One region of the Paenibacillus sp. FSL P2-0322 genome, then DNA from elsewhere that is predicted to be linked to it. Evidence: riboswitches for the same ligand, from Rfam matches in the RefSeq annotation. Region 1 holds a riboswitch; each other region holds the start of a gene.
The links. Region 1 has a riboswitch for cyclic di-AMP ahead of MKY24_RS14180 (3D domain-containing protein). Riboswitches for the same ligand answer to the same signal wherever they lie in the genome.
Positions count from the first base shown of each region.

Region 2: linked by a shared signal. The riboswitch ahead of MKY24_RS00140 (3D domain-containing protein) and the one ahead of MKY24_RS14180 (3D domain-containing protein) in region 1 are both predicted to bind cyclic di-AMP.
Region 3: linked by a shared signal. The riboswitch ahead of MKY24_RS00540 (C40 family peptidase) and the one ahead of MKY24_RS14180 (3D domain-containing protein) in region 1 are both predicted to bind cyclic di-AMP.
Region 4: linked by a shared signal. The riboswitch ahead of MKY24_RS06835 (hypothetical protein) and the one ahead of MKY24_RS14180 (3D domain-containing protein) in region 1 are both predicted to bind cyclic di-AMP.

Region 1 is NZ_CP150243.1:3,271,945-3,276,466, reverse strand. It holds gene MKY24_RS14190 (ABC transporter substrate-binding protein/permease) at 1-1,218, shown strand, start outside; gene MKY24_RS14185 (amino acid ABC transporter ATP-binding protein) at 1,205-1,927, shown strand; cyclic di-AMP (ydaO/yuaA leader) riboswitch at 2,162-2,330, shown strand; gene MKY24_RS14180 (3D domain-containing protein) at 2,337-3,005, shown strand; gene MKY24_RS14175 (polysaccharide deacetylase family protein) at 3,204-4,010, opposite strand; gene MKY24_RS14170 (NADH:flavin oxidoreductase/NADH oxidase) at 4,316-4,522, shown strand, end outside.
Region 2 is NZ_CP150243.1:28,223-32,744, reverse strand. It holds gene rsmA (16S rRNA (adenine(1518)-N(6)/adenine(1519)-N(6))-dimethyltransferase RsmA) at 1-306, opposite strand, end outside; gene rnmV (ribonuclease M5) at 314-859, opposite strand; gene MKY24_RS00140 (3D domain-containing protein) at 1,006-2,154, opposite strand; cyclic di-AMP (ydaO/yuaA leader) riboswitch at 2,426-2,708, opposite strand; gene MKY24_RS00135 (TatD family hydrolase) at 2,910-3,680, opposite strand; gene MKY24_RS00130 (HD domain-containing protein) at 3,723-4,522, opposite strand, start outside.
Region 3 is NZ_CP150243.1:133,247-137,768, reverse strand. It holds gene MKY24_RS00550 (M1 family metallopeptidase) at 1-534, shown strand, start outside; gene MKY24_RS00545 (hypothetical protein) at 546-1,373, shown strand; cyclic di-AMP (ydaO/yuaA leader) riboswitch at 1,650-1,787, shown strand; gene MKY24_RS00540 (C40 family peptidase) at 1,793-2,293, shown strand; gene MKY24_RS00535 (GNAT family protein) at 2,597-3,103, shown strand; gene MKY24_RS00530 (4a-hydroxytetrahydrobiopterin dehydratase) at 3,182-3,481, opposite strand; gene MKY24_RS00525 (hypothetical protein) at 3,599-3,892, opposite strand; gene motA (flagellar motor stator protein MotA) at 4,080-4,522, shown strand, end outside.
Region 4 is NZ_CP150243.1:1,543,110-1,547,631, reverse strand. It holds gene kdpA (potassium-transporting ATPase subunit KdpA) at 1-1,110, opposite strand, end outside; gene MKY24_RS06835 (hypothetical protein) at 1,523-1,918, opposite strand; cyclic di-AMP (ydaO/yuaA leader) riboswitch at 2,034-2,206, opposite strand; gene MKY24_RS06830 (glutathione peroxidase) at 2,673-3,158, shown strand; tRNA gene MKY24_RS06825 (tRNA-Leu) at 3,303-3,385, opposite strand; gene MKY24_RS06820 (urease accessory UreF family protein) at 3,648-4,385, shown strand.

The DNA of each region.
Region 1 (4,522 bases):
GAAGACATGAGTTTTGACTCTTTGCTGCCTGCTCTGCAAAGTGGTCGTGTAGACTTGGTACTGTCCGGTATGACACCAACGGATGAACGCAGAAAGAGTATTGATTTTTCGGATGTATACTATCGCTCCAAGCAAGTCATCATGGTACGCCCAGAGGATAAAGACAAATATCCGACGATGGATGCTTTGAAAGGCGAGAAGATCGGAGCACAAAAGGGAAGTATTCAGGAAGAGATTGCTCAAAAAGTGCCCAATGCCTCTGTAACTTCACTGGATAAAATATCTGACCTGGTACTCCAGCTGCGGACCCAGCGTGTGAACGCTGTCGTGATCGAAGATACGGTTGCTAAAGGATACACGTTAGACGGTACCGTAACCCTTGCCAAGGCTGTGCCTGAGGATGCGGGAGCAGAAACAGCTGTAGGTATCCGTAAAGGGAATGCAGAATTGCTTGCTTCTGTAAATAAAACGTTGGCTCGCCTGAAAGCAGACGGGTCGATTGAGAAGTTTTCCACGGAAGCGAGTGCACTTTCTGCGGATCGTCAGGTTTCTTCTAATAACATTGTAGATATTTTTTGGAAATACCGCAGTTTATACGCTACGGGTATCGGCTACACCTTGTTGCTGTCTGCGCTCGGAGTACTGTTCGGATTCATCATTGGTCTGATCATATCCTTGCTACGTATGAGTGGAGTACGCATCATTGAGTGGTTAGGTACCACTTATGTAGAGATACTGCGTGGCACACCTATGCTGGTGCAACTCATGATTATTCACTACGGGGTTGCTTTGACGCTGGGTGTCAATTTTACTCCACTCCAGTCTGGTATAATCACATTGTCTCTGAATAGCTCGGCATATCTGGCTGAAATTTTCCGTGCAGGTATCCAGGCAGTAGACCGTGGACAGATGGAGGCTGCCCGTTCATTGGGTATGGGACGAGGCAAAGCTATGCGTCATGTCATTTTGCCGCAAGCATTTAAATCTATTTTGCCTGCTATCGGTAATGAGTTTATTACGATCATTAAAGAATCATCCATTATTTCGACCATTGGGATGGTGGATATTATGTATCAGGCCCAGGTCATTAAGAACATTACCTACGAAGGGTTAAGTCCGTTCGTAATCGCAGCCGCTATTTATTTTGTAATGACATTCAGCTTGTCTAAGCTGCTGGGTTTATGGGAAAGGAAGTTGAGAGCCAGTGATCACCGTTAAACAACTGCGTAAATCGTTCGGCAAGAATGAGATTTTAAAAGGCATTGATATAGATATCGCCAAAGGTGAAGTCGTCGTCATCATCGGTCCCAGCGGTTCGGGGAAGAGTACGTTTTTGCGTTGCATGAATCTGCTAGAACAGCCTACGAACGGGGAGATTTTGTTTGAGGGCGAGCCGATTACAGCTCGTGGTCATAATATTAATGTAACCCGGGAGAAGATGGGGATGGTGTTCCAGCATTTTAATCTGTTCCCGCATAAAACAGTGTTGCAGAACCTGACGCTAGCACCAACGCAGGTTAGAAGACAGTCAGGGAAGGAAGCGGAAAAAATTGCGCTAGAACTCCTGCGTACCGTAGGGCTTGAGGATAAGAAGAATACCTATCCGAACCAGCTATCCGGTGGTCAGAAGCAACGTATTGCGATTGCGCGTGCTTTGGCCATGCAGCCGCACGTAATGCTGTTCGATGAGCCGACTTCTGCATTGGACCCTGAAATGGTTGGAGAGGTTCTGGATGTAATGAAGAAGCTCGCCGAAGGCGGCATGACCATGGTAATCGTGACGCATGAAATGGGCTTTGCCCGCGAGGTAGGCGATCGAATCATCTTTATGGATAACGGTCAAATTGTGGAACAAGGTACACCAGAGCAGGTATTTGGTACTCCAAGCCATGATCGCACCCGTGATTTTCTTGCCAAAGTATTGTAAGAAAGTGCTGATATGAGCTATAAAAAAGCCCTCCGTTTGACGGAGGGCTTTTTCTTTTTTTGTCACCATTTCACCATATTTTCGTAACAAATATCGATTTCTTGGTGACAAAATTGTAACGAGTATAGTATGATGTTCAAGGTTCCCAACATTTTCATGCGGATAAGGTTACAAAATTGTGATATTATGCAGTAAGCCAAAACTTACCGGGACAGCATGCGGTTATGACAAACGCTGAATGCTGGGCCCAAACTATGGGAAGTGCGGGGGACGTAACAACGGCAGTCTTTCCGAAACGTCATAAGACGATATGGAATATGCCTAGGGGTGAATTGCACAAGCATAGGGCTTCTCCTGAGTCCGAATCCGACAGCTAACTTCGCAGGCATAACAGAGGAGGTACATATCTTTGAAACATCTAAAACATATTGGAAAAACCATGAAATTTGCGGTGCTTGCCGCAGCCATTGCAGGGCTGGCACAGACAGCTGGAGTAGCGGATGCTGCTTCGCTTCATACTGCCAAAGATGGCGATACCTTCTTTTTGCTTGCTCAACGTTATGGAGTATCAGTGGACGAGCTGACGAAGGCGAACCCAAACATTGCCTCTAACAATATATATGCAGGTCTGCAAATTAAGGTACCTGGTGAAAAAAGTGTGAATGCAGCTTCGGATTCGAAGCCTCAGCTTCTTACGGAGAAAGCACCAGCGAATGAGGGGCCAACGATTGAAGCGTGGGGCAAAACATTTAACTATAGCAAAATAGTTGACGTTAAGGCTACTGCGTATTCTGCCGCAGCCGATGAGAATGGTAAATGGGGAGCTGTGGACTACTACGGCAATCCGCTTAAACTAGGTACAATTGCGGTAGACCCGAACGTCATTCCGATGGGCACGAAAGTGCTGGTTACAGGCTATTCCCACCCAGGTTTGCCGGATCATTCTTTTGTAGCTGTCGCTCGTGATCAGGGCAGCGCCATTACAGGAAAACGGATTGATATCTTTATTCCTGGCAACAAATCATTTGTGAACGACTTTGGATTTCAAAATGTGAAGCTGTACGTTATTGATAAATAGCATTATACGTGTATATGGTTTAATTAAACATAATATATATTATGTAAACTTAATGCCTGTATCCTACCGCATATAACTAGGTCAGACTCTTATCAGGTCCTATCCATAAAAAAGGCTGTCTTGACGAGCAGAAAACTTCTGCTGGTAAGACAGCCTTTTTACGTTGCTTTAGCTTGTAGCTCAATCATAAACATATGGTTATTTCTGTTCCGATGTGTGGAGTAGCCGGGGGACTGTCACAAATTTGTAGCCCTTAGCTTTTAGAGAGTGAATTAGACCCGGCAGAGCTTGGACAGTGCCTTGCAAGTTGGAACTTTGACCTCCACCTGCGTGCATTAAAATAATAGAGCCAGGCCCAGTAGCTGGGATCACATTGCGCTGAATTTGTGTTTTACTTAGTCCCTTCCAGTCGAGAGAGTCTACATTCCAATTGACAATCATGTAGCCATGACGACGTGCCCACTGGATTTGAGGCTCCGTGATTTCACCGTAGGGTGGACGAATCAACTTGGGGCGAAAACCTGCGCTGGCTTGTAAAATACGTTCTGTTTTTGTAATCTGGTTGCGAAAGCGTTCTGGTGTGGCCTTCCTAAAATCCGGATGAGTATAGGAATGGTTTCCTATAGCATGGCCTTCACGGATAATACGGCGTATGATCCCCGGATGCTTTTCCGCACGGTGACCGACGATGAAAAATGTAGCTTTGATGCCATTGGCGTGTAATACGTCCAAAACCTGCGGCGTATACCTAGAATCGGGCACATCATCAAAGGTTAGGGCAATTTGGCGGGTGTGTGGGCCGCACATTTTAAAAATGTCCGCATGTTTTTTTCGCAGCATTGCTAATGTAGGAGTTGCTCGATCTATGCTCTGTTGTACAGAAGAAGCAACAGTTGCTTCCTTGGGATGGGGCGTTCCGATGTTGGGAGGCGCATCCGCGTGAACGGGTAAACTTGAAAATGCTAGTAACAGTGCCAAGCCTGGCAACACTCCCCTGTACGGCATATGTATCCCCCCTTTCCGTGCAGTGATACCTAGTGGTGCTCTCGACTATTATGTACCTGTCCTATTAAAAATATGCTGGTTACCAAGTTCGGCTCATAAACGACTGGAAAGAAGTCCACGATGAAACGATTATCAATGAAGATGATGGAGCTAAACGTACATATTCTCTTAAACATGACCGAAAACAGGAGCATTTTCGCAAGTTTTAGCCTTACAACGAATTCGGTATACCGTGACAGCTGGTGTATAATGGGGATGCAATTCATAATTGTACAGACATGGAATTGAAGGAAGGATGGATAAAAGTGACCGACTTGTTTACTCCTTATCAATTAAAGGGGCTTTCTTTAAAAAATCGGATTGTCATGCCCCCGATGTGCCAATACAGCGTGGAGGCCAAGGACGGAAATCCAACGGATTGGCATCATGTCCATTATGTGAGCCGGGCAGTAGGAGGCACTGGACTTATTATTGTGGAAATGACAGCGGTCCATCCAGATGGACGTATTACA
Region 2 (4,522 bases), 2.8 Mb from region 1:
ATGACGTACCTTCACATGCTCGTAAGGGGCCAACACTTCTTCGAGAATTGGCAGTAGCCGCTGGTCAATCTCGACAGCGGTAACTGCCTTGGCCGATTGGGCCAGCTTCTCGGTCAAAGCACCAATCCCAGGACCGATCTCAAGTGCGCCCTTCGTCTCATCCAATCCGGCAGCATTTACAATCTTATTGAGAATATTCTGATCAATCAGGAAATTTTGTCCCAAACTCTTTTTGAACGAAAAACCGTGCCGTTGAATAATGTCCTTCGTACGCCGCGGTGTTGCTATATCTTGAATCCCTGTCATACGGATATCACAATCCTTCACTTTCAATTTGTGCCAGCGCCCCGGCAAATTCCTCGCGGCTGATCTGAAATACAGAGAGCCGTTTATGTAGCTGCTTTCCGTTACAATAACCAATACCCAGCACATTCCCTAAGGCCATACGGCGTGCAGCAGCATTGGGGTGGGTGATGAGTCCAGCATCAATCAGGTCCGCCCACTCAATCAGCGGGTCGGCGCCTTCCACTGTCGTATGGACCCGTGCAAGAGCGTGTCTGATCGCTTCCGGTGAGGCATTCTCCACGCCAATATCTCCTTTGCGCGTCGCTTCTGCCTCGGGTATAAAGGCCTGCTTGCAGCCGGGTACCTTGGAAGCGATAATCTTACGGATGCGCTCCCCTGCATGATCGGGATCGGTTAAAATGATGACCCCCCGCCGCTCCTGCGCCAATGCAATTTTACGCAGCGTCATTTTATTAATGGCTGAGCCGCCAGTTTCTATCGTATCCGCTTCAACAGCGCGGCGGATGGCCACCGTATCATCCCGGCCCTCTACCACGATCACTTCCTTGATCATTTGCGTTTCCCTCCACTGCTACACAGCAAGCTATATTTATCTTTCCCTGCTTTTGAAAACAAAATAAGAAGAGGATATCCTCTTCTTAGCATGGCATAACTATGTTATTAATACTATCGCATTGCCCTCAACATACACAACCTGTTTTAGTTGATTTCAGGCTTTATCGGTCCGATAACATAAACGGTTTTACCGTGCTTACGACCAAATTGGTTGGCTCGGCTCAAACTCTCATAATACACATCGATTTTGTGGCCTTTAATCGCGCCACCGGTATCCTCCGCACGGCGGAAGCCCACCCCTTCGATATACACCCACCAGCCGATTGGAATTACACTCGGATCGACCGCGATGGTGCGTCCTTCCGTGACACGTGCGCCGGATGCAGTACGTGTACCGATACCTGGCTCCTGTGAGGAATACGCCGTCATGGAGACATTTTGTAAAACTTTGCTATATTTAAAATTGACGCCTGCTTTACGGACAGCACTGCCCGAACTAACCGTTGTTGCCTTAACCGCATCATTGGGACCGACGGAAGCAGCCAGAACGACCGGTTTTTTCTTCGTTCCTACCGCAATGACTTTATCCACACGGTTCTGTGCAACTTCCTTGTTAACCAGCTGTTTGGATACCAACTTTCCATCATGATATACCTTTTGAACGTGCTGGACGACCACACCCGATTTGCCGCTTTGAATGACCCGATTATCGCCTTTATAAAGACTCGGATCGGCCGTTTTGATGACCTGATAAGGCACCTGTTTTTTCTGTTCGACCTGCTGTTTCTTCACACGGACGATTTTTATGTCCATGTTAGACGAAACAGAGGCATCCAACGCAGGATAAACTTTATCCGTTGATGATAATTTATAGCCCGAGGTACGAATGGCACCTTCTACTGTATTTTCTGTTGTGTACAGCTTTTTCGTCTCATTGCCTGAAGATACTTTGACTTGATTGGCACGTTTAATGACTACGCGATCGCCATCCTGTATTGCTCCATTTAGCGGCATGGAAACTGTATCATGCGGCTGAAGTGAAATGGAATGCTCGCTCAGCAAATCTTGAAGCTTGGATTCCCGGGTTTCTACCGCAGACGCCTTGCCATCGATGACAAAAAAGACTTGTTTTTTAGATTGCGTGTACATCAGAATTGAAATCATAATCGTTAGCGCGATTAGAAAAATAGCAACCAAAGCAGCCTGGCGCACATTCTCTTGCTTCCAACGCAATACGTAAGACATGCTGGATGAGCGTGACTCATGGGTATCCTTTTTTTGGAAAATGCCCATTTCCTCCGTCCTCCTTACATAGCCCGCCGTCTGGAGTAAGACATAGTTGAGATTTGACGTGACTATAACAGATTTTCTACAAGACAAGCCCAAACTGCGACTGTCCTGCACCATGTACCCGTCTTCGCGGCATGCTGTCCTCCCCTGTTTAACCACAGTATGATGACAGATTTTCTTTTATTCACAACAAAAAAAGCCAGAGAAAGAGACTAGAGAGCTCTTTCGTGGCTTCCGGCATGTGTGAATATGCGGGAAAACTCATGCACGAGATGGCTTCTCTCTTGTTACGCTTACGGGGTTAGCTGTCGGGTTCGGACGTAGAGAGTCGCCCTAGCTTGGGTCAACCGCTCATGGCGGTCGCCTTCACATTCACCCCGAAGACCCAGAAAGAAATCGAAATACGGCTCCTCCACCTATTCAATCCCATCCGGGGAAAGAATTTCGGTCGAGCCGGCTGGCGGAAGAGACGTTCCCTTCTTGCACATATGCCGGACGTACTGTAAGCCATATCGGTTCCCCCGTTCCCTGTAAAAGGGACTCAGCGAGACTGGTTCATGAAATGACTTGTTGATGTTTACATTCAAACAACAATTCACTGAAAAGATGATATCCTGTTTCTATGCATGTTGTAAAGCAGGTTTCAAGTACATTTTTTAAAATATTCGGTTAAAATATTGTAATATTCTCGAGTTTCCTGCAACAAATTCATGATTAGCTTCGTCTATCTCTTTATTTTGATCGATTTCTTCACTTTTTCATTGAATGTCAAATCGTTCCAGGGCATTTTGGGTCGTTATTGACACTAATTCCTCCACTGTAATCCCTTTGATTTGGGCTGCAGCCTCTGCTACCAGTCTCACATGTGCAGACTCATTTCGCTTCCCACGAAACGGATGAGGCGTCAGATAGGGAGCATCAGTTTCAATGAGCAGACGGTCCAGCGGCACCTGTGCGAGCACCTCTTTTGGCTGCTTGGCATTTTTGAACGTTATTGGACCACCGAAGGAAAGGTGAAATCCCATATCCAGCACCATTTTGGCAGTTTCCCAGCTACCCGAAAAGGAGTGCATGACTCCGCCAATCTCACTCGCTTTTTCCTCGCGCAAAATCTTAACAATATCTTCATGTGCATCCCGGTTATGGATAACAATGGGCATTTTGAGCTCACGAGCCAGACCAATTTGATTTCGAAACACCCGATGCTGCACATCCTTCGGTGATGTATCCCAATAATAATCCAGACCGATCTCTCCGATGGCTACAACCTTTTTATGACTGCATAACGATGCAATCCATTCTAGATCGCCCTCCTGCATTGTAATAGCATCCTGCGGATGCCATCCAACTGCCGCATAAATAAAATCATACGTCTCGGCCAATTTCATAGTGGATGGAATGGTCTCACGATTAAATCCGATATTGATCATCCGTGTTACTCCTGATTCGACAGCACGTGCTATAACTTCTTCACGATCTTCGTCAAATTGTGGCGCATCCAAGTGAGTATGAGTGTCGAATAAATCCAAGGTTTACATCTCCTTTTTTTACTTACATTTCTATATAGTTGTCTATTCTTTGACAAAATAATTCCTTATTTCGGCAGGAAGCCTGTCTTTTACCGCGTTCAATTTATTCTGGGGAAAATACATATGATATTTTCCTCGGTGAATACCACTTATTGAGCGCACAATTTCCGAAACTTCGGATATTTCACTCACCTCGCCCTGACGTCCAAGCAGTAAAATCTGGTTGTCCGTCGAGCCACCCTGCCGAAACACATCATAAGGAAGATCTGTCGGAAAATCAATTTCAAAATCATATTCAGGGTGCAAACCAGCCTCTTTCAAAGCTTCTCTAATACTGTCAATGGTATCTGTATCCATATTTTCAATCTCTACATATTTATACAATCTACGGTCCATAAAACGGCTGCTCAAATCACTTAAAATCTCGTCCTTTTCTCGTTTCCACTGGCTAAATACGGTCTGGATTAATGACTCGTCGAGCATCAGATATTGCTCTACTGTAAGCTCTCCTTTCAACAGATCCGGCAGCGGGTCCAGCAGAAAACCAAACTCATATCCGTTTTTAAACAATTCCTTTGCTCGCTTGAAAATTTTACGTAAAAGGATTTCCGAGCTGCGTGTTACAGGATGAAAATAAATTTGCCAATACATCTGGTAGCGTGACATTAAATAATCTTCTACTGCATGCATGCCTGATTCCTTCACAACAATTCTCCCATTATGAGGACGTAGCAGTCGTAAAATACGATCCAAATCAATTGTGCCGTAGTTGACACCTGTCGAATGAGCATCCCGCAACAAATAATCCATACGGTCAGCATCTAGCGGACTGGTTACCAAGT
Region 3 (4,522 bases), 3.0 Mb from region 1:
GTACTACGGGGCATTGAACGTCAGGTGGGTATGAAAAAAATGGATCGGATTATGCGGACCTACGTCCAGACGTACCGATTCAAGCATCCATCCTCCCAGGATTTTCAACGTATCGTGGAGAGAGCCACCGGACGCTCATGGAGCCACTATTTTGAACAGTATGTATATGACGGCCAGATGGCGGACTTTTCGGTGGATCATATCACGAACCAAAAGCTGGAGAATGGATATGAAGCAGTCGTGACGGTCAGCAAAAAAGGGGCGGATTATCCCAAGATCCCTGTCCAATTTACCTTCAAGGATGGTACCACGATATTCAAGGCTTGGGACGGCGCGGGCAAAAGCACAACTTTTCGGATCAAAAGTACTTCTCCCGTTTCCTATGTAACCCTTGATCCTCTATATACCATTGCACTGGAGAACAAGCACATTAACAATAGCCTAAAAGCCGAATTGGACGAAAAGCAACAAACCCGTTGGAATGTAAGTGTAACCAAGCTGTTAGAAACACTGCTTGGAAGTCTGTCATGGTGAGGTGTCTATAGATGCGGACTGTTATAAAAGAGGGCTGGGCGCTGGTGCGCATACGATTCTATATCGTTATCATTTTATTTCTGTATCGACTACTGTGGGGGGTGTTTCTCTATCGGCTGGTGCAGTCTGCCGTTATCCCGCTACTGCTCCGTTATCCTGATCAGGGTCAAAACGAGCTGGGACAGACCTTGTTTTGGATGGAGAGCCAGATTGCTCTGATGGACAGCCGGGAAGTACATGTGTATTTGTGGATACTACTAGGGGCGACTGTACTACGCATACTGATCACTCCCTTCATTAGAGCCGGAATATATCAAAGCCTGCATACCGATGCGACTGAACCGCAAAGCCTGTCCTTTTTCAAGGGTATGAAACGCCATGGCATGTCGTCGCTGTTGTATTACATCATCGAGTTGGGACTGCTGCTGCTTCCCGCCATTTGGGTAGTACCGAGACTCTACCCTATTGTAGCAGGAGCACTTCAATCTTCCTCTTATCTGCTGCATTTGTTGCCCTATGTCATGGGATGGATGGCATACGGATGGTTCATTCGGCAGTGCATCCTGTATATGCAACTGGGGACTGTCGGTGGTCACGCCATACTATCGTCCCTGCTCGCCTTCTTTCGCCAGCTCCTTCCAGCTGTCGGTATATCTCTTTTGCTTGGTGCTTGTGTGCTGCTGGTCTTCGGTCTATTTGGCACCGTGGCGATGATTTGGACTGGCATGCTGGCGCTCATTCTCCAGCAATCGTATCATTTTGTTACTAGTCTGGTCAGGCTGTGGCATATCAGTTCGCAGTACAGACTATGGCATACCGATATCTCCAGTAGAAGTTAAGCCCTGCCTTTATGTTTTTTACTTCATTTCCGTCTGTCGAAAAATCTTGATTCATATCCGCGCAAACGACACATAACTGAATACTGTTAACAACATCTGTTCCTTGGACATTAGGAGCAGATTTTTTTTGTAACTTTTTGCAATGAAACATTTGCCAAAGCCAGCCGTCTTTGTTACAATAATCGCAGTGAACTGATAGTAACAACTTTGTAATCTTTATTGTAACCTTTATCTCAAAAATAACGTTATTGTGAATACTGCTCTCCAAGGTGCACATCTTAAGTTAAGCCTAATTCCTGGCACCTAGGAAGCGGGGGAACCAGTTTGGGTGAATTGATCTCGCAACAGAGTGGTCATAGGGGAACCTTCTACCGAATCCTTAAGCTAACCTCGCAGGCATTGGAAGGGGTATATTTTTTTTGAAGAAGAAGCTAACGATCGCAGCTATGGGTCTTGCCATTGCCTTTACATCTTTTACATTCGGTGGCGGCAGTGCATATGCAGACTCTAAGATGGACCAGGTCATTCAAGATGCCAAAGGAACGAGCTACAGAAGCGGAGGCACTACACTCGAGGGATTCGATTGCTCCGGCTTCACAATGTATGTATTCAACAAACTGGGAATTAAACTTCCGCATCAATCCGGATCACAATTCAAAATGGGATCTTCTGTATCCCGCGATGAAATGAGACCTGGAGACCTGGTGTTCTTCAACACCACAGGAAGAGGCATTTCCCATGTAGGTATCTTCGTAGGTGAAGGGAAATTTGCCCACTCCTCGACTTCACGTGGTGTAGTAGTTAGCTCACTGAACGAAAATTATTACGCTAACCGCTATGTCGGTGCAAAAAGAATTATGAGCACAGACGCTTACCATTCTGTAGCTTCAGAAATTCCTGATGACGACAACGTAGAATAACTAACGCACAGCAAGCTAACCCTAGCCGCAATTTGATTCTGGCCGGAATCGAATTGCGGTTTTTTATGTCCACAACATCAGCAATTATTATCATTACTGACGAACTGAAGCCTCAAAAGGTTTCAATTTTAGCGAACATCGTCGGTTTTACCGTCAGCGCTGGGGGAGCATATGAGCAGTAATTCCTTCTTATTGAATGTATACCCGACTTGAGTATGAAATAAACACGCTTGCCATTCCCCTGCAACTTGTCTACAATCTGTTGTTAATGATTGAAGTACCTGTAAAAGGAGGATGGAACACATGCCGGCCTCAATATCCAACTATCAGATCGTACCGATGGACGAGCATCAAGCGGCTGCAATCTGTGAGTGGCGCTATGACCCACCTTATAATATATACGGTTGGCTCCCCTGGGAACAAATGAAGGCGCTTGAAGTCGAATTTGGAAGTCCCACGCTTCGTCAAGAGCAATATGTTGCCGTACTGGATGAAGAGAATAAGCTGACGGGATTTGCTCAATATTTTCCTATGATCGGTGTGACCCGGCTAGGTCTTGGAATGCATCCTGAAAGATGCGGACATGGCAAAGGCGCTGATTTTGTCCGTGCCATTGCAGAGGAAGCCCAACGACGCAACCCGAAGAATGAAATTGATCTAGAGGTACTCACTTGGAATGGGCGCGCTATCCGGGCTTACAAGGCGGCTGGATTTGAGCTTACAGATACCTATGAACGCCAGACTCCCGATGGCAAAAAACCGTTTTTTTGTATGGTATATCGTCCCGAGCACCAAACCCAGGTTCTATGATAAAAGCGCCTTCGGCATACAACCGCGATGTTGTATAGCGAAGGCGCTTTTATCATCATACGACAGATCATTACAAGCTCAATGACTGCTGCGCATTTTTTCAAAAGCTTCATTATATTGTTGGGCTTCCTTAATATCCACGGCCATAATACCGCCGTCGTCCCAAGAGGTCAAACGCAGAGTCACGGTCTTGTAATCAATCGTAATAAATGGATGATGATTGAATGCTTCAGATATAGCGGCAACTTCATCCACGAATGCAATCCCTTTCATAAAACTGGAAAAATTATATTTCCGAACGATCCAACGTCCTTCCTCCAGTTCCCAGCCCTCCAGTTTCTCCAGATGTGCTTCAATCTCTTCTTGTGTAAAAGGCATGTTACGAACTCCTCCCCGTTTATACGGAAGCCTTTCGACCGCTTAAATACGGCCAAAACTACGATATATTGGTGTACATATTACCACGGCCCCGTTGATAAATCCATAAGACGGACCTCAAATCAAAGGGACTGACGTCAGCTCCTCGTCTCCAATGAGTACATAGATACGATGCTGCTCCGGCTCATAGATCACAACGCCACTGCCTACAGTGATTATGGGCTCTGTACCCAGTGCATAAAATAAGTCTTCTGCCAAAGCTTCATTGACTTCCTGGCGTCCCGCCGGGTCCAGCCTGTCCCAATCTTCTGCTTCCATCTCAAAAAATTCATAGCTGTCTGGGATGCGTCCCACAGCCTCTGTCAAATCGTTCAAAATTTGTTCATACTCACGCCCATGCTTTACTCCCATGCCATTTCCTCCAATGGTTCCGCCATTCAATACATAATCACCTTATTATACCGGAAATTCGCACTTAACAAAAAAGAGAGTTTTGTCGATAAATACTATAATCCGTCTTGTAATGACGCGCTTGGGGCAAGGACGACCCCGGCGGCATGAAAGGATTCAAAATCTATTCTCATGGATGAGGTGTATCATGCAAATTTCAACCATTATCGGACTTGTGCTCGGGATTATGTCACTGGTCGTCGGGATGATCTTAAAAGGCGCTCCGGTCGTCAATCTGGTCAATAATCCCGCTGCTTACATGATTATTTTCGTCGGAACGGCAGCGAGTATATTTATGGCCTTCCCGATGGCAGAAATCAAACGGATTCCGAAGCTGTTCAAGGTTATTTTCACCGAACAAAAACTGTTAGACCGCAAAGAGCTCATCGGTACGTTTACCGAGTGGGCATCCATTACCCGTCGTGAAGGTCTGCTTGCCTTGGAATCTAAGGTAGAGGAAATCGACGATCCCTTTATGCGTGGCGGCATGCGAATGATTATTGACGGAAATGATCAGGAATTCGTACGGGACGTTCTGATGGAGGATATCAATGCTACCGAGGACCGACATCGCTCTGGCGCGCTGATCTT
Region 4 (4,522 bases), 1.7 Mb from region 1:
GTTTAGCATCATTTCTCCCAAAGCAGCCATGCCACCCAGTGGGGTTAGTGTATCATGCATATTATTGACCGAACCTGTCGTTGCCGCTGTTGTGACCGCAGTGAATAAAGCCGATTGTCCAATGCCGAAACGAACCTCTTTCCCTTCCATGCTTCCTTGAGAAGCATCCACACCCAGTGTCTGGATTAACGGGTTACCTGTCTTTTCAGACACGTACGTAATAGATAGAAAAATAAGAAACAATACCATCATGGAGCTAAAAATAATCCAGCCCTGCTTACGATTACGGGCAAACAATCCAAAGGTATACGGCAACGAAGCCGGCATTACCCACATTGCCAAAATTTCCAACACGTTCGTCCAAGGACTTGGATTTTCAAAAGGATGCGCAGAGTTAGCTCCCGCATAACCGCCTCCATTCGTCCCCAAATGCTTGATGGACTCCAGAGAAGCAATGGGCCCCATAGAAATCTGCTGCTGTGTTCCGCTCAGCGTCGTAAGATCCGCCGTAGGCTGTAGCGTCTGTGGTACCTTCAATCCAACCAGCACCAGCGTAAGCACAAAGGCCAGCGGCAGGAAAATCCTTATAATGGCTTTAATAAAATCTTGAAAGAAATTGCCCATCCCTTCACCGCGCCGCGTCAATCCTCTCATAAAAGCCGCAGCAACCGCAAAACCGGAAGCAGCCGAAGTGAACATCATCATCGTGACGAACGCCATCTGTGTCAGATACGTAAGCCCGCTTTCTCCGCTATAATGTTGGAGATTCGTATTCGTCATAAAGCTGATTACCGTATTAAAAGCTAGTGATGCTTCCATATTACTGTTTCCAGCCGGATTACCAGGAAGCATTCCCTGTAAACGCAACAGCAAGTAGCTGATCGCCACAAGCACGACATTCGTTGCAATGAAACTCATAACATACGTAGTCCAACGCATGCTCTCCAGCTTCTTCAATCCTACTATCTTATAAATCAGCTTTTCTGTTCCGCCAAAAATCCGATCCGTCCGATTGGGTTCATTCGAGAATACATGATACATATAGGTGCCCACTGGCTTTACCAAGAGCAGCAATATGACGATCACAATTCCAATTTGAAGCAGCTCCATCCTTTATTCCTCCTTCAAAATGCTCCTGCGTTTGGAACAACAGACCTGCTTCCAGAGCACCAATTGTGTGCACACGTTTGCGAAAACCCGCTACCTATGATGCTTAATATTCAGATCTGTTGTTCCCGCCCGCTCTATCCCCTATAGCTGACTAGAACTTTTCAGGGTTCAGGAGTGCGTAGATTAAATACATAAACACAATAGCCGTAAGCCCAAGTATAACGATCATCCTCTTCGTCCTCCTTTAGAGGTCTGCGCATCACACCAGCGTACAAACAGCAGTATCACTCCATAACTCACAGCCATGACGAGCAGCATGTATATATCCATCATGTTTATACCCTCCGTATCGGTCCTCAGATCGCCATTCTTATTTGATCATAAAATCATAAAACAACTATGTTATAAGTGCTTATCCGTTCAGCAGAAAACCCACCTCTCCGTTCAATGTGTAGATCACATGATCCGCTCCCAATCCCCGATAAATTCCTTGTGGATTACAGCCGTGCGTAATAACATAGATCGATTCCGATGTTAGCGGCCGACATATTTGCAGGAAACGGCACGTCAGATTCAAGCTGTTCTCGAACAAATACACACTACCAATTTCTTTTTTTGGAAAATTCCATTTTCCCGCTTGCATGGTATTGATGCGGACAATGTGCTCCACACCCATTTTTTTGAGCTGTCGTTCCTCCTGGGCGCTATTCGTGAGAACTGCAAACGCCAATTTTTTGAAAATAAGCAATTTCACAAAACTTCTGCCCGCTTCATTCGGTGCAGTGACAATAATTAACCGACCTTCCATCAGTAGCTCCTCTCCCGGTATAAAAAGACAACAAAAAGAAGCCGAAGGAAAAAGGCTTTCCTCCGGCTTCTTACATATCCATGATAAAATAAACCATGGCTGCACACGGCGGTTTGTTGCCTCTCCCTGTACGCTTACGAGGTTAGCTGTCGGATTCGGACGTGAGAGTCGCCCTATTTCTGGCACTTGACCTGAAAATTCACCCCATGAGACACACGGCTTCCGAAGCCGTACAATCTCGATTGGTTCCCCCGCTTTTGCAACTGCAAAATTCAGCGCTATAGACATTTCGTTGTTGCTTCATTCAAGTTAATTTGAAATTACGTCTTGAATCATACACCCGCGCATGGAAGACTGTAAAGCTCAACTGCGGGGTTATAAATCGGCCTTTAGAGCCTAGGATATTAATAATAGCGCTTACAATGCAACTATGCTTCTCACAGCTCCTTCAATCTCTGTTTTTCATCCCTTTTCGAAAATGACAAGCATGTCAATATTGGCGTAGGGTAGGGCGTTTTTGGCCTTTTTTTGTAAAAAGAGAAGAAAATACGCTATATGTACCAGCTAAACACCGATTGAACCCGCTTTTATAAGAAGAAACACCTTAATTCGCTCCATTTGCGGTGCGATTTACTGTTTTGAACAAAATACGATTTTACAGCGGCTAAAGGCTTGATACAGCTTTTCAAAACTTGCAACCTCGATTTTAATTGCTTACAATTTAATTGCTGAATATTGAATAAGGAGAGATACTATGACCGTTTATGAATATGATGCGCACACCCTGCAAGGGAAACAAATTCCGTTATCCACATATGAAGGGAACGTTCTGCTTATCGTGAACACTGCCAGCAAATGTGGGTTAACCCCCCAATACAAAGCGCTACAAGAGCTATATGACCAGTACCATGAACAGGGGCTCGAAATTTTGGGATTTCCCAGCAACCAATTTGCCAAACAAGAGCCAGGTTCCAGCGAGGAGATTTCCGAGTTTTGCCAGATCAATTATGGTGTTACCTTTCCGATGTTCGCCAAGACAGATGTCAATGGCGATCAAGCGCACCCCTTATTTCGTTACCTGACCCAAACTGCTCCGGGGGTATTAGGGTCCAAAGCGATCAAATGGAATTTTACTAAATTCTTAATTACACGAGAAGGTAACGTATTTAAGCGCTATGCACCGCAAACCACTCCAGATAAGCTGGCGGGAGATATAGAGAAGCTTTTGCAGCAAAACTGACATCCTTCTTTATCACAGTTAATAAACGACCGGTTGTCTACCGTTGTTCTGTGGCAAAAGGATATAACGAAAAATGCTTAACAAAAAAGCATCCCTTCACGTAAACCGTGTCAGGATGCTTTTTTAACTGAGTCTTGCATATAATGCGGTCGAGAGGACTCGAACCTCCACGGGCGTACGCCCACTACCCCCTCAAGATAGCGTGTCTGCCATTCCACCACGACCGCAAATCATAATGTAATGAGGCAACAGATTTATTATACTCTCTCATCAACTATTTGTAAACAAAAATATAATAATTATTTTATATGTTATTTTAACTAACATATATGAGCGATAAGAATATTTAATTTGACACAAAAGCTACTTAAATGTAAATATATATTACATATATTTCGAATATCTTTCGTCCCCCCAAGTAAAGAGTGAAATAACGTAACATAAGGATTCACTTCGAGGAGGCGAACCACCCTGCATAAAGGCAACCGCTTGCTGAACTATGCATTATTGTTGGACCCTTCCCTACCTGTTGGTGGCTTCACCCGTTTCAACGGACTGGAGAAACTATCCCGTAACGGACATTTGAACAGTCTACAAGACCTGGAACATTACATGCTGGATGATTTGTATCCTCAATTTACAACCGTTGACGGCATGGCTATCAAAAGTCTGTATGTCGCCATCCAGCAGAATGACAGTTGGCGGATCGCCCTCATTGATAAGATGCTGCATACCCAACGTCCCTCCTGGCAGCATGTGAAGGAGTTTCGTCTATCCGGTCAGCGTCTACTCAAGCTCGCTAAGGCTCTTTATCCTTGGCTTGAATTTGACCAGTTGGAATCCATACTCATTCAATACAATGCGATTGGCACACTCGCTACCGTTCACACCTGGATTAACTTCCTCCTCGGAAACGATGTAGAACAGACCGTTCACGGCTATCTTAGCGCAGCGGTGTCCTTCTGTGTGGAAGATGCCTTCAAACTACTCAATCCTCCTTATGAGGAAAAGAACCCTCTTATGGAGCGTATGACAAGCGAGCTCCTCTCTGCCTGGAAGAAGCTTAACCAACCTGAGCCAACTGCATCTCAGCGTCGCTTTCTTCACAGACATTGGTCCAGCTCCTACATCACTCTACCTCTTTATATGAGCCATAATAACCAATTGGATGAACCTAGACTGTTTTCCTCCTCAGGTCTATTCAAACGCCTTCCAGCATCCCCCTGATGCGTCGTTTCGCCAATGTGGTCACAACACCAAAAACACTCTGTCCCTTTCCTCAGGTGGCAGAGTGTTTTTTATCCACATATAATCGCAATTCACAGCATTAGCAGACTCTAGACGGATTATCAGAACCACCTAGC